Regions from separate parts of the Pantoea sp. Lu_F5_004 genome, predicted to be linked through region 1. Evidence: predicted binding sites of a transcription regulator. Region 1 holds the regulator's gene; each other region holds the start of a gene.
The links. Region 1 encodes PurR, which represses purine synthesis genes. Its sites were predicted from a motif close to CANGCAAACGTTTGCNTG; they were not measured.
Positions count from the first base shown of each region.

Region 2: a site for PurR is predicted at 1,291-1,308, ahead of ACR8BN_RS17570 (nucleoside-specific channel-forming protein Tsx). Genes of this name have one in related genera too.
Region 3: a site for PurR is predicted at 849-866, ahead of purL (phosphoribosylformylglycinamidine synthase). Genes of this name have one in related genera too.
Region 4: a site for PurR is predicted at 874-891, ahead of cvpA (colicin V production protein). Genes of this name have one in related genera too.

Region 1 is NZ_CP194946.1:2,290,924-2,293,125, forward strand. It holds gene ACR8BN_RS10615 (C40 family peptidase) at 1-453, shown strand, start outside; gene ACR8BN_RS10620 (YnhF family membrane protein) at 501-590, opposite strand; gene purR (HTH-type transcriptional repressor PurR) at 872-1,897, shown strand; gene punR (DNA-binding transcriptional activator PunR) at 1,894-2,202, opposite strand, start outside.
Region 2 is NZ_CP194946.1:3,783,733-3,785,934, reverse strand. It holds gene yjdN (VOC family metalloprotein YjdN) at 1-93, shown strand, start outside; gene ACR8BN_RS17570 (nucleoside-specific channel-forming protein Tsx) at 190-1,056, opposite strand; gene ACR8BN_RS17565 (sensor histidine kinase) at 1,336-2,202, opposite strand, start outside.
Region 3 is NZ_CP194946.1:1,054,891-1,057,092, forward strand. It holds gene mltF (membrane-bound lytic murein transglycosylase MltF) at 1-685, opposite strand, end outside; gene purL (phosphoribosylformylglycinamidine synthase) at 953-2,202, shown strand, end outside.
Region 4 is NZ_CP194946.1:1,263,990-1,266,191, reverse strand. It holds gene purF (amidophosphoribosyltransferase) at 1-287, opposite strand, end outside; gene cvpA (colicin V production protein) at 325-810, opposite strand; gene dedD (cell division protein DedD) at 1,076-1,864, opposite strand; gene folC (bifunctional tetrahydrofolate synthase/dihydrofolate synthase) at 1,854-2,202, opposite strand, start outside.

The sequences.
Region 1 (2,202 bases):
AGCGAGACCGGCACGATTAAGATGAGCAAATCTCACCGTCAGCGCTATCAGAAGGCCCGCGAAACCGCGATGACCAAGCTGATGGGTCAGTTGGGTAAACCCTATCAGTGGGGCGGTACCTCTCCCCATACCGGTTTCGATTGCAGCGGCCTGGTCTGGTACGCCTATAAAGATCTGGTGAAGTTTAAAATCCCACGTACCGCTAACGAGATGTACCACCTGCGTGACGCCGCGCCGATCAAGCGTGAGTCGCTGGAGAAAGGCGATCTGGTCTTCTTCCGTATCAATGGACGCGGTACTGCGGACCATGTCGGCGTTTACCTGGGTGATGGCAAGTTTATCCAGTCGCCACGCACCGGCAAAGATATTCAGATCAGCGCGTTAGGAGAAGATTACTGGCAGCGCCACTATATTGGTGCCCGTCGGGTGATGACGCCGAAAACCATACGCTGAGCAGCGGAACAACCAGAAGAGAGCCGGGATAATCCCGGCTTTTTTTATTAGTGCAGAATAGCGGTAAAACTAAAGGCCACAATCATCAGCAGACAGCCCGCGGTGGTCATTAAAGCCAGTTTAAGATCGGTACTCATTGCTTCCTCCTTAGTCACACAATTAGCAGGGGTATCGCATTTTCCCACAGGGCCCGGTAAAAATCTCGTTTTATCCGTTCAGCCTTGTTAGAATCCCGCCTTTGTTGCGCAACGCGCGCAACCCTGATTCCGTTTGCGCACGTTTTCAGGCGTTTTTATTACGCCAGCGGCCTGTTTACTGGCCAGGAAAGCTGCATTTTTGCGGAAAAAACCCTGAGCAGACGCAAACGTTTAACACTACGCTTATCATAGAGTTAGATAAGCACTGGAGTCCGATTTTCATGGCAACAATTAAAGATGTGGCGAAACGCGCTGGCGTCTCAACGACCACCGTTTCGCACGTCATCAATAAAACCCGCTTTGTGGCTGAAGAGACGCGCAACGCGGTCTGGCAGGCGATTAAAGAACTGCACTACTCGCCGAGCGCCGTGGCGCGCAGCCTGAAAGTGAACCACACCAAGACACTGGGCCTGCTTGCCACCTCCAGCGAAGCGCCCTATTTCGCTGAAATTATCGAAGCGGTTGAAAATCACTGTTTTGACAAAGGCTATACGCTGATTCTGGGTAATGCGCATAACGATCTGCAAAAACAGCGCGCCTATCTCAGCATGATGGCGCAGAAACGCGTCGATGGGCTGCTGGTGATGTGCTCTGAATATCCGGACGATCTGCTGCAGATGCTGGAAGAGAATCGCAATATCCCGATGGTGGTAATGGACTGGGGCGAGTCGCGCGCCGACTTCACCGACACGGTACTGGATAATGCTTTCCAGGGCGGCTATCTGGCGGGACGCTATCTGATTGAACGCGGACACCGGGATATTGGTGCTATCCCCGGTCAGATGGAGCGTAACACCGGTGGCGGACGTCATGCTGGTTTCCTGAAGGCGATGGAAGAAGCGGGTATTCAGCCACGCGCCGAGTGGATTGTGCAGGGTGACTTTGAGCCGGAGTCAGGCTATCAGGCGATGCAGCAGATCCTGTCGCAGAAGCAGCGTCCGACGGCGGTTTTCTGTGGCGGTGACATCATGGCGATGGGCGCGATTTGCGCCGCCGACGAGATGGGTTTGCGCGTCCCCCAGGATATTTCGGTGATCGGCTATGACAATGTGCGCAACGCCCGTTATTTTGCACCGGCCCTGACCACGGTGCATCAGCCTAAAGCCCAGCTGGGTGAGAAAGCGCTGGAAATGCTGCTGGACCGCATTACCAGTAAGCGCGAAGTGTCACAAACGATTGAGGTCCATCCGACGCTGATTGAGCGCCGTTCCGTGGCCGATGGCCCATTCCGCGACTATCGCCGTTAATGCTCGCTTAACCACTCCTGATTAAGCGTTTGCGCATCACCCAGATAGCTGAGCAACCAGCCTGTCGCCGGTGATGCGCGATCCTCTGCCCAGCTGACGCAGCATGGGCTGTCCGGAAACGCCACCGGCAGCGTCAGTTCAACCAGCTCGCCACTGTCGAGCAGTGGCCTGGCCAGATGGCCCGGCACCATCGCCACACACAATCCCGCCTGCACGCACTCCAGCCCGGTTTGCCACTCCGGCACCACCAGCCTGCGCTGGTTATCCAGCGTCCATGTCATACGACGCGGCAGTGCGCGTGAAGT
Region 2 (2,202 bases), 1.5 Mb from region 1:
TGGCAGGAGACGTTCTGGTCGAACGGATTCGCGATGTTCATCGATAAGTTCAACATTCCGTGGCGCATCAATGTCGAGAAGCCGCAGGAATAATCGGGCCAGCCGGCGTCGCAATTTGCGGCGCCGTATTAATTAATGGCAACTGCCCGGATTAATGCGCGGCGGCGCTATTCAGGCCGCCGCATGTAATCAGAAGTTATAACCCGCCACCAGGTAGTAACCCCAGCCAGTCGATTTCACTTCAAACGGCCCATTGCCGAAATTCTGTTCCTGTCCATCCGCCCACTGTCCGCCGTTGTGGAAGTAACGCGCCACCGCAGAGAAGTGCCAGTGATCGTAACCCAGTGACAGAATATGGCTGGAGGCGATGGAGTTGCTGGTGCGTGCTGAACCGCCTTTATCGCGGAGATCGGAACCCCAGTCGAAGTTGGTGAAGCCCACATAGCCCAGATTACCGCCCCACAGCGTGGTGATTGGCACGAAGTATTTCACCTTGAAGCGATAGCCATCCCAGCTGTTTTCATTCGCCGCACCGTAGTTTTCCCACTGATATTTGGCGTAGACGTTCAGCGACAGGCCGACATCGCTGTGCGTATCGATATCGGTGCCCAGACCCATATACCAGGTGTTCTGGCGGCTATCGCTGTTGCGGCCCATGTCGTAGATGTAGTTGTTAGCGAAATACCACTCTTTGAACGGACCAAAGGCCAGGCTGGTGCCGGTCAGTTTGTCGATAGAGAAGCGCGGCTCAATCTCCATAAACATCGGTGAACCGTGATCAAAAATGCCGTTGGCGTTGCTGTTGCCTGCGCCGAAGAAGTTGGTCAGGTCGAGGTAGCCATAAAAATCGAACCAGTCCTTCTTCGCAAACGCTTCATATTCCAGATAAACGTCGTTGTTAAACTGCGGTCCGAAACGGGTGTGGTAGCTGCCTACCACGTTAACGCTCTGATGCCACCAGTCGGAGACATACTGCGGATCGCTTGCAGCGGCCTGCGCAGCACCACTCAATGAACATGCCAGCACGGCACCTGCTATCAACGTTTTAAATTTCATTATTATCAGCCACATGCTTTTGACCGCCGCACAGCAGACGCAGTCAGAGAGAAATCGGTCCCTTGATGGGAATGAGGGTTTCACAGCAAATAACAGCCAGTTCTTCAGCCCGCGTAGCGTGCCTGTAACAGATCGATAGAAAATAGATTTTGCTCACGTTTGTCAAAAAGTGTTGCATTACAATTCAGCTAAAATGTGATGCACTTCACAATAATGACCAGAATCGAACGGAACCAGGCAACCGTTTACGTTGTCTGGTTCGTGATCAAACGGGCGGGATCAGGGAAGGGTGACGCGAACCTGCAAACCACAAATGGCACCCTGTGGCGTAAGGCAATTGGAAAGGGCGACGTGAATCTGATGCTTCTGTGCGACGTTGCGCACAATGGATAATCCCAGCCCGCTGCCCTGGGCTTTAACGTCAGGCGAACGGGTAAAACGGTCAAAGGCGCGTTCGATAAAGGATTCCGGCATGCCTGGCCCGTTATCGACAATATCGACCACTGTTTTACCTGCGACCCGATGCAGCAGCACATCGACCAGGCTGCCCTCCGGCGTGTGCAACATGGCGTTACCAATCAGATTGTCGAACAGGCTGCGCAGCTCGGAACGGCTGGCCTGCAGACGATACTGCGTGGAGCCATTAAAGCCGATATCGATGCCGCGTTTATCTGCCACTACCATCAGCTGCTCAATGCTCTCTTTCAGCAGATCGTCCAGTTCGATATGCTCGACGCTGGCGACCACGCTCTGGTCATCCTGACGCGAGACATTGAGTAACTGCGTGACCAGATGACGGGTGCGTGTGACGCCCGCTTCCAGCTGGCTGAACTGCCGGCTCGCTTCGCCCGGCTGGATATGCTGACGCAGATTTTCCAGCTGCAAGGTCACCGCTGTTACCGGCGTGCGTAGCTCATGCGCCGCATCTTCCAGGAACTGACGCTGCGACGACCAGGCCTCACGCAGCTTACTCAGCAGCGAGTTGTAGGCGGCCACCAGCGGCAGGATCTCATCCGGCAAGCCTTCGGGTGAGACATTGTGCGGATGATGCGTCTCCTGCGCGGCAATCTGACGCGAAGCGACCTGCAGATCCCGGGTGATCTTGCGCACCACCAGCCAGATCACCAGCAGTGACAGCGGCATCAT
Region 3 (2,202 bases), 1.2 Mb from region 1:
TGACCGGCTCTTCATCAGTGACATCAAACGCCACCGCCAGCTGCGGATAGATGCGCTGCAACAGAGCGATGGTCACGGAGTCACCAATCGTATAGTCGAGCTTGCCGTCTGCCACCGCTTCCAGCAGGGCTTTAGGACTTTGATCGGTGGAGATCGCCCAGTCCAGATCGGGGTACTGGTTTGACCGCGCGCTCTTCAGCGTTGACAGATACGCCGATCCTGATGCAACAGTCAGCCGCCCCTTTAAGTCACCGAGGTTTTTAGGGCGCGGCTTATCCACGCGATAGACCAGCTGCTGCGAAACGTTGTAGTAGCCTGGCCCGGTCTGATAGCGGGTCAGGCGTTCGCTGTTGTAGTTCAGACCCGCGGCCAGCAAATCGGCTTTGCCATCATCTAAATCGTCAAACAGATCGCTCAGGTTGGGACGTACTGTCACCTTGAGTTTGACGCCCAGATAATCGGCGAAGCGTTTTGCCAGCTCATAATCCATACCGGCCGGAGATTGGTTCACTGTGTAGTAAGTCAACGGGGAATTGATGGTACTGACACGCAGTACTCCCCGTGATTTAATCTGTGAAATCTGGTCCTGCCCACCCCCATACCAGGGAATGGATGGCCATAGCGCTAACGCTAACAGCACGGCAACCAGACCGATAAACAGATAATTAAATTTTAGGCGTTTCAAATAGTTATCTCTCGCTGGCTCTAAGGCCTCTGTCTTTTAAAGGCAGTATTTGTCTTCTTTGAACTCCCAGAGCGAGGGGCATTTTGCGCAACAAAATCACGCTGAGCAACTTTTATAGCAGCTTTTGCGCAAAATTCAGGCAAATCCGGGTCGCCAAAAATTGTGCGCAAACGGTTTCGTCGCGAGGTCGCTTTCTCTATAATACGCCCCGTTTTCCCTGTTGCGCCCAATGAAGCGTCGCCCGGCGCCCTGACGAGAGATTTATTAATGGAAATTCTGCGTGGTTCGCCCGCCCTGTCGGCATTTCGTGTAAACAAACTGCTGACCCGCTTTCAGGACGCTCATCTGCCGGTGAGTGATATTTACGCTGAGTACATCCATTTTGCTGATGTCAGCACGCCCTTAAGCGCTGACGAACAGAGCCGTCTGCAGCGCCTGCTGAAATATGGTCCCTCTCTCGCTGAACATGCCCCACAGGGTCGTCTGCTGCTGGTGACGCCTCGTCCCGGCACCATTTCGCCCTGGTCATCCAAAGCCACTGACATTGCCCACAACTGCGGCCTGCCGCAGGTACGTCGTCTGGAGCGCGGCCTGGCCTTTTATGTACAGGCCCCGCAACTGACGGAAGCGCAGTGGCAAACGCTGGGCACACTGCTGCACGATCGGATGATGGAAACGGTCTTCGGCGATCTGGCGCAGGCTGAACAGCTGTTCGCGCATCACACGCCACAGCCGGTGAAAAGTGTCGATCTGCTGGGTGAGGGCCGTCAGGCGCTGGTTCAGGCGAATATCTCCCTGGGTCTGGCGCTGGCCGACGATGAAATCGACTACCTGGTGGCGGCGTTTACCGCACTGGGCCGCAATCCCAACGACATTGAACTCTATATGTTTGCGCAGGCGAACTCTGAGCACTGTCGTCACAAGATCTTCAACGCCGACTGGATTATCGACGGCGAGAAACAGCCAAAGTCGCTGTTTAAGATGATCAAAAACACCATGGAGCAGACGCCGGACTACGTGCTCTCTGCTTACAAAGATAACGCCGCCGTGATGGAAGGCTCAGAGGTTGGCCGCTTCTTTGCTGACGCCGGAGAGAGCGAATACCGCTGGCATCAGGAAGCCGCACACATCCTGATGAAGGTGGAAACCCATAACCACCCAACGGCCATCTCGCCGTGGCCTGGTGCTGCGACCGGTTCCGGTGGTGAAATCCGTGATGAAGGCGCAACCGGAAGGGGTTCTAAGCCAAAAGCGGGCCTTGTCGGTTTCTCCGTATCGAACCTGCGTATCCCAGGCTTTGAACAGCCGTGGGAAGAGGACTTCGGCAAACCGGACCGCATCGTCAGTGCGCTGGAAATTATGACCGATGGCCCGCTGGGCGGCGCTGCATTTAACAATGAATTTGGTCGTCCGGCTCTGAATGGTTACTTCCGTACCTATGAAGAGCAGGTCACCAGCCACAACGGCACTGAGCTGCGTGGCTACCATAAGCCGATTATGCTGGCGGGCGGCATCGG
Region 4 (2,202 bases), 1.0 Mb from region 1:
CCATACGGGGAGTTTACATAGAATGGCTGCGCTTCAGAGGCACTGGAGCTTCCCGCGGTTGGATAACGCGCGTGACCGATCCCCATATTGCCCTGCAGACGCTGCATGTGGCGTGCTTCGAAAACGTCGCTGACCAGGCCGTTTGCCTTTCGCAGGCGAAAACATTTCAGCGCATCGATAGTACAAATGCCTGCGGCATCCTGCCCGCGGTGCTGGAGCACCGTTAACGCGTCATAGATCGACTGGTTGACCGGCATGAAACCGGTGATACCGACAATACCGCACATGTTGTCATTTCCTCATTAAGCCGCACTCCCGGTCACATCACCGGGGTAAAAAACTCGACGTGCTTTTCAGGTAATCAAAAAACCACCTGATTATATAACTGAACTCGGGAATGAGTTGAGACTGTTGCCAGTCCGGACTTTTGGAAAACCCAGTGAATGTATCGAGGAAGAACAGCAAAGCGGCTACGATCAGCACACCGCGCAATGCCCCGAAACAGACGCCCAACACCCGGTCGGTTCCCGACAGGCCGGTTTTTTCCACCAGCGTGCCGATAACGTAGTTCACAATGGCCCCCACAATCAGGGTCGCCACAAACAGCACACCGATGGCGATACCGTTACGAACCAGTTCGTCGTCAAAACCTGTAAACCAGACTGCAAGGTAGGCGTAGTAATGACTGGCGACAAAAAATGCGCATCCCCAGGTAACAAGAGATAAGGCTTCCCGGACAAACCCACGGACCAGGCTGACCAGAGCCGAAAAACCAACTACCGCAATAATGACGTAATCAATCCAGATCATGAACTCTTCCAGCGCCAGTGCAATTGCACCCCTGCATCCAGTTCGGGGCGCATTCTAACAGAAAAAGAAAACGTTTGCGTAGCGGTTTTCTTTTTCTGCATCCATAAAAAAGGCGATGAAAAAAAACGCTATCGCCCGGGTGATTCTCAGCCGGACAGGCCGTTGAAAATCGTCACTTTTTTTCGCGGCAGCGCGCATTTAACGCGCTGCCTGAGGGGTAAAAGACGCTGCCTGTTACTGCTATCGGCAGCGCCAATCGCCCGTTTTAGCGTGCGCTGTATGGCTTCACGACACCGCCCAGTCCGGAGATGCTTTTCAGCTCGCCAACCGCACTCTGCATTTTGGCTTTCGACGCATCCGGCCCAACGTAAATGCGGGTGATCTGACCCTGTACCGGCGTTGAAGGAACGGTAAAGGCGCGATAGCCCGATAGCCGCAACTGCGCGACAATCTCATTCACTTTGCTGGCGTTTTTCAGCGCACCTAACTGCACCACATAAGCCTGCCCTGCCGGCGCTGTCGTCTCTGCTGATTTTGGCGCCTCTTCCTGCTTCGGCTGTTCGACCACTTTAGGCTGTTCAACCGGTTTAGGTTTAGGCTGCTCCACGGCTTTTGGCTTCTGCTGTTCGACTGGCTTCTGCTTAGGCTGTTCTGTTACTTTCGGTTTCTGCTGCTCAACGACCTTCGGCTTCGTCACCGTCTGTGCGGGCACAGACTGATGGACCGGCGGCGGCGAGACCACTACCGGATCGCTCTCGTCTTCCGGTTGAGTCCGACCCTGCTCTGCCGTAGCGTTGGTTTTACCGTTGCCATTGCCATTGCTGCTGCTGACCGCATTGCCCGCACCTTCCGGCGGCTGTGCCGGCAGCGACTGAGTTACCGGCGGCACCATTTCGCTGTCCTGCTGATCGTCAGGTTTCGGCACCAGCGGAATGGCGGCGAACTCCTCTTTGTAATGCTTTTTCTGACCATCCAGCAGCCCTGGCAGCACAATCACGCCAACGGCGACCAGAATAACGGTGCCGACTAAACGGTTCTGAAACTTACTTGCCACGTCCTTTCTCCGTTTCAATCGATTCCATGACCTGTGCAACGGTGTGGAATGAACCACATACCAGCACAATGTCCTGCGGCGCTGCCCGCTGGCGTGCCTGCTGCCAGGCGAGCTCAACCGAATTAAAAGCCTCGCCCTGCGGCAGGTTGTTCAGCAGTTGCTCAGCACTGGCGCCGCGCGGACCCTCAAGGGGCGCGCAGTACCAGGCATCGACTACCGGTGCCAGCGCCGCCAGCGTACCGGCGATATCTTTATCATGCAGCATGCCCACTACTGCATGCACTTTGCCGCGTTTCGGCAGTGCCGCCAGCCGCGACGCCAGATACGCTGCCGCATGC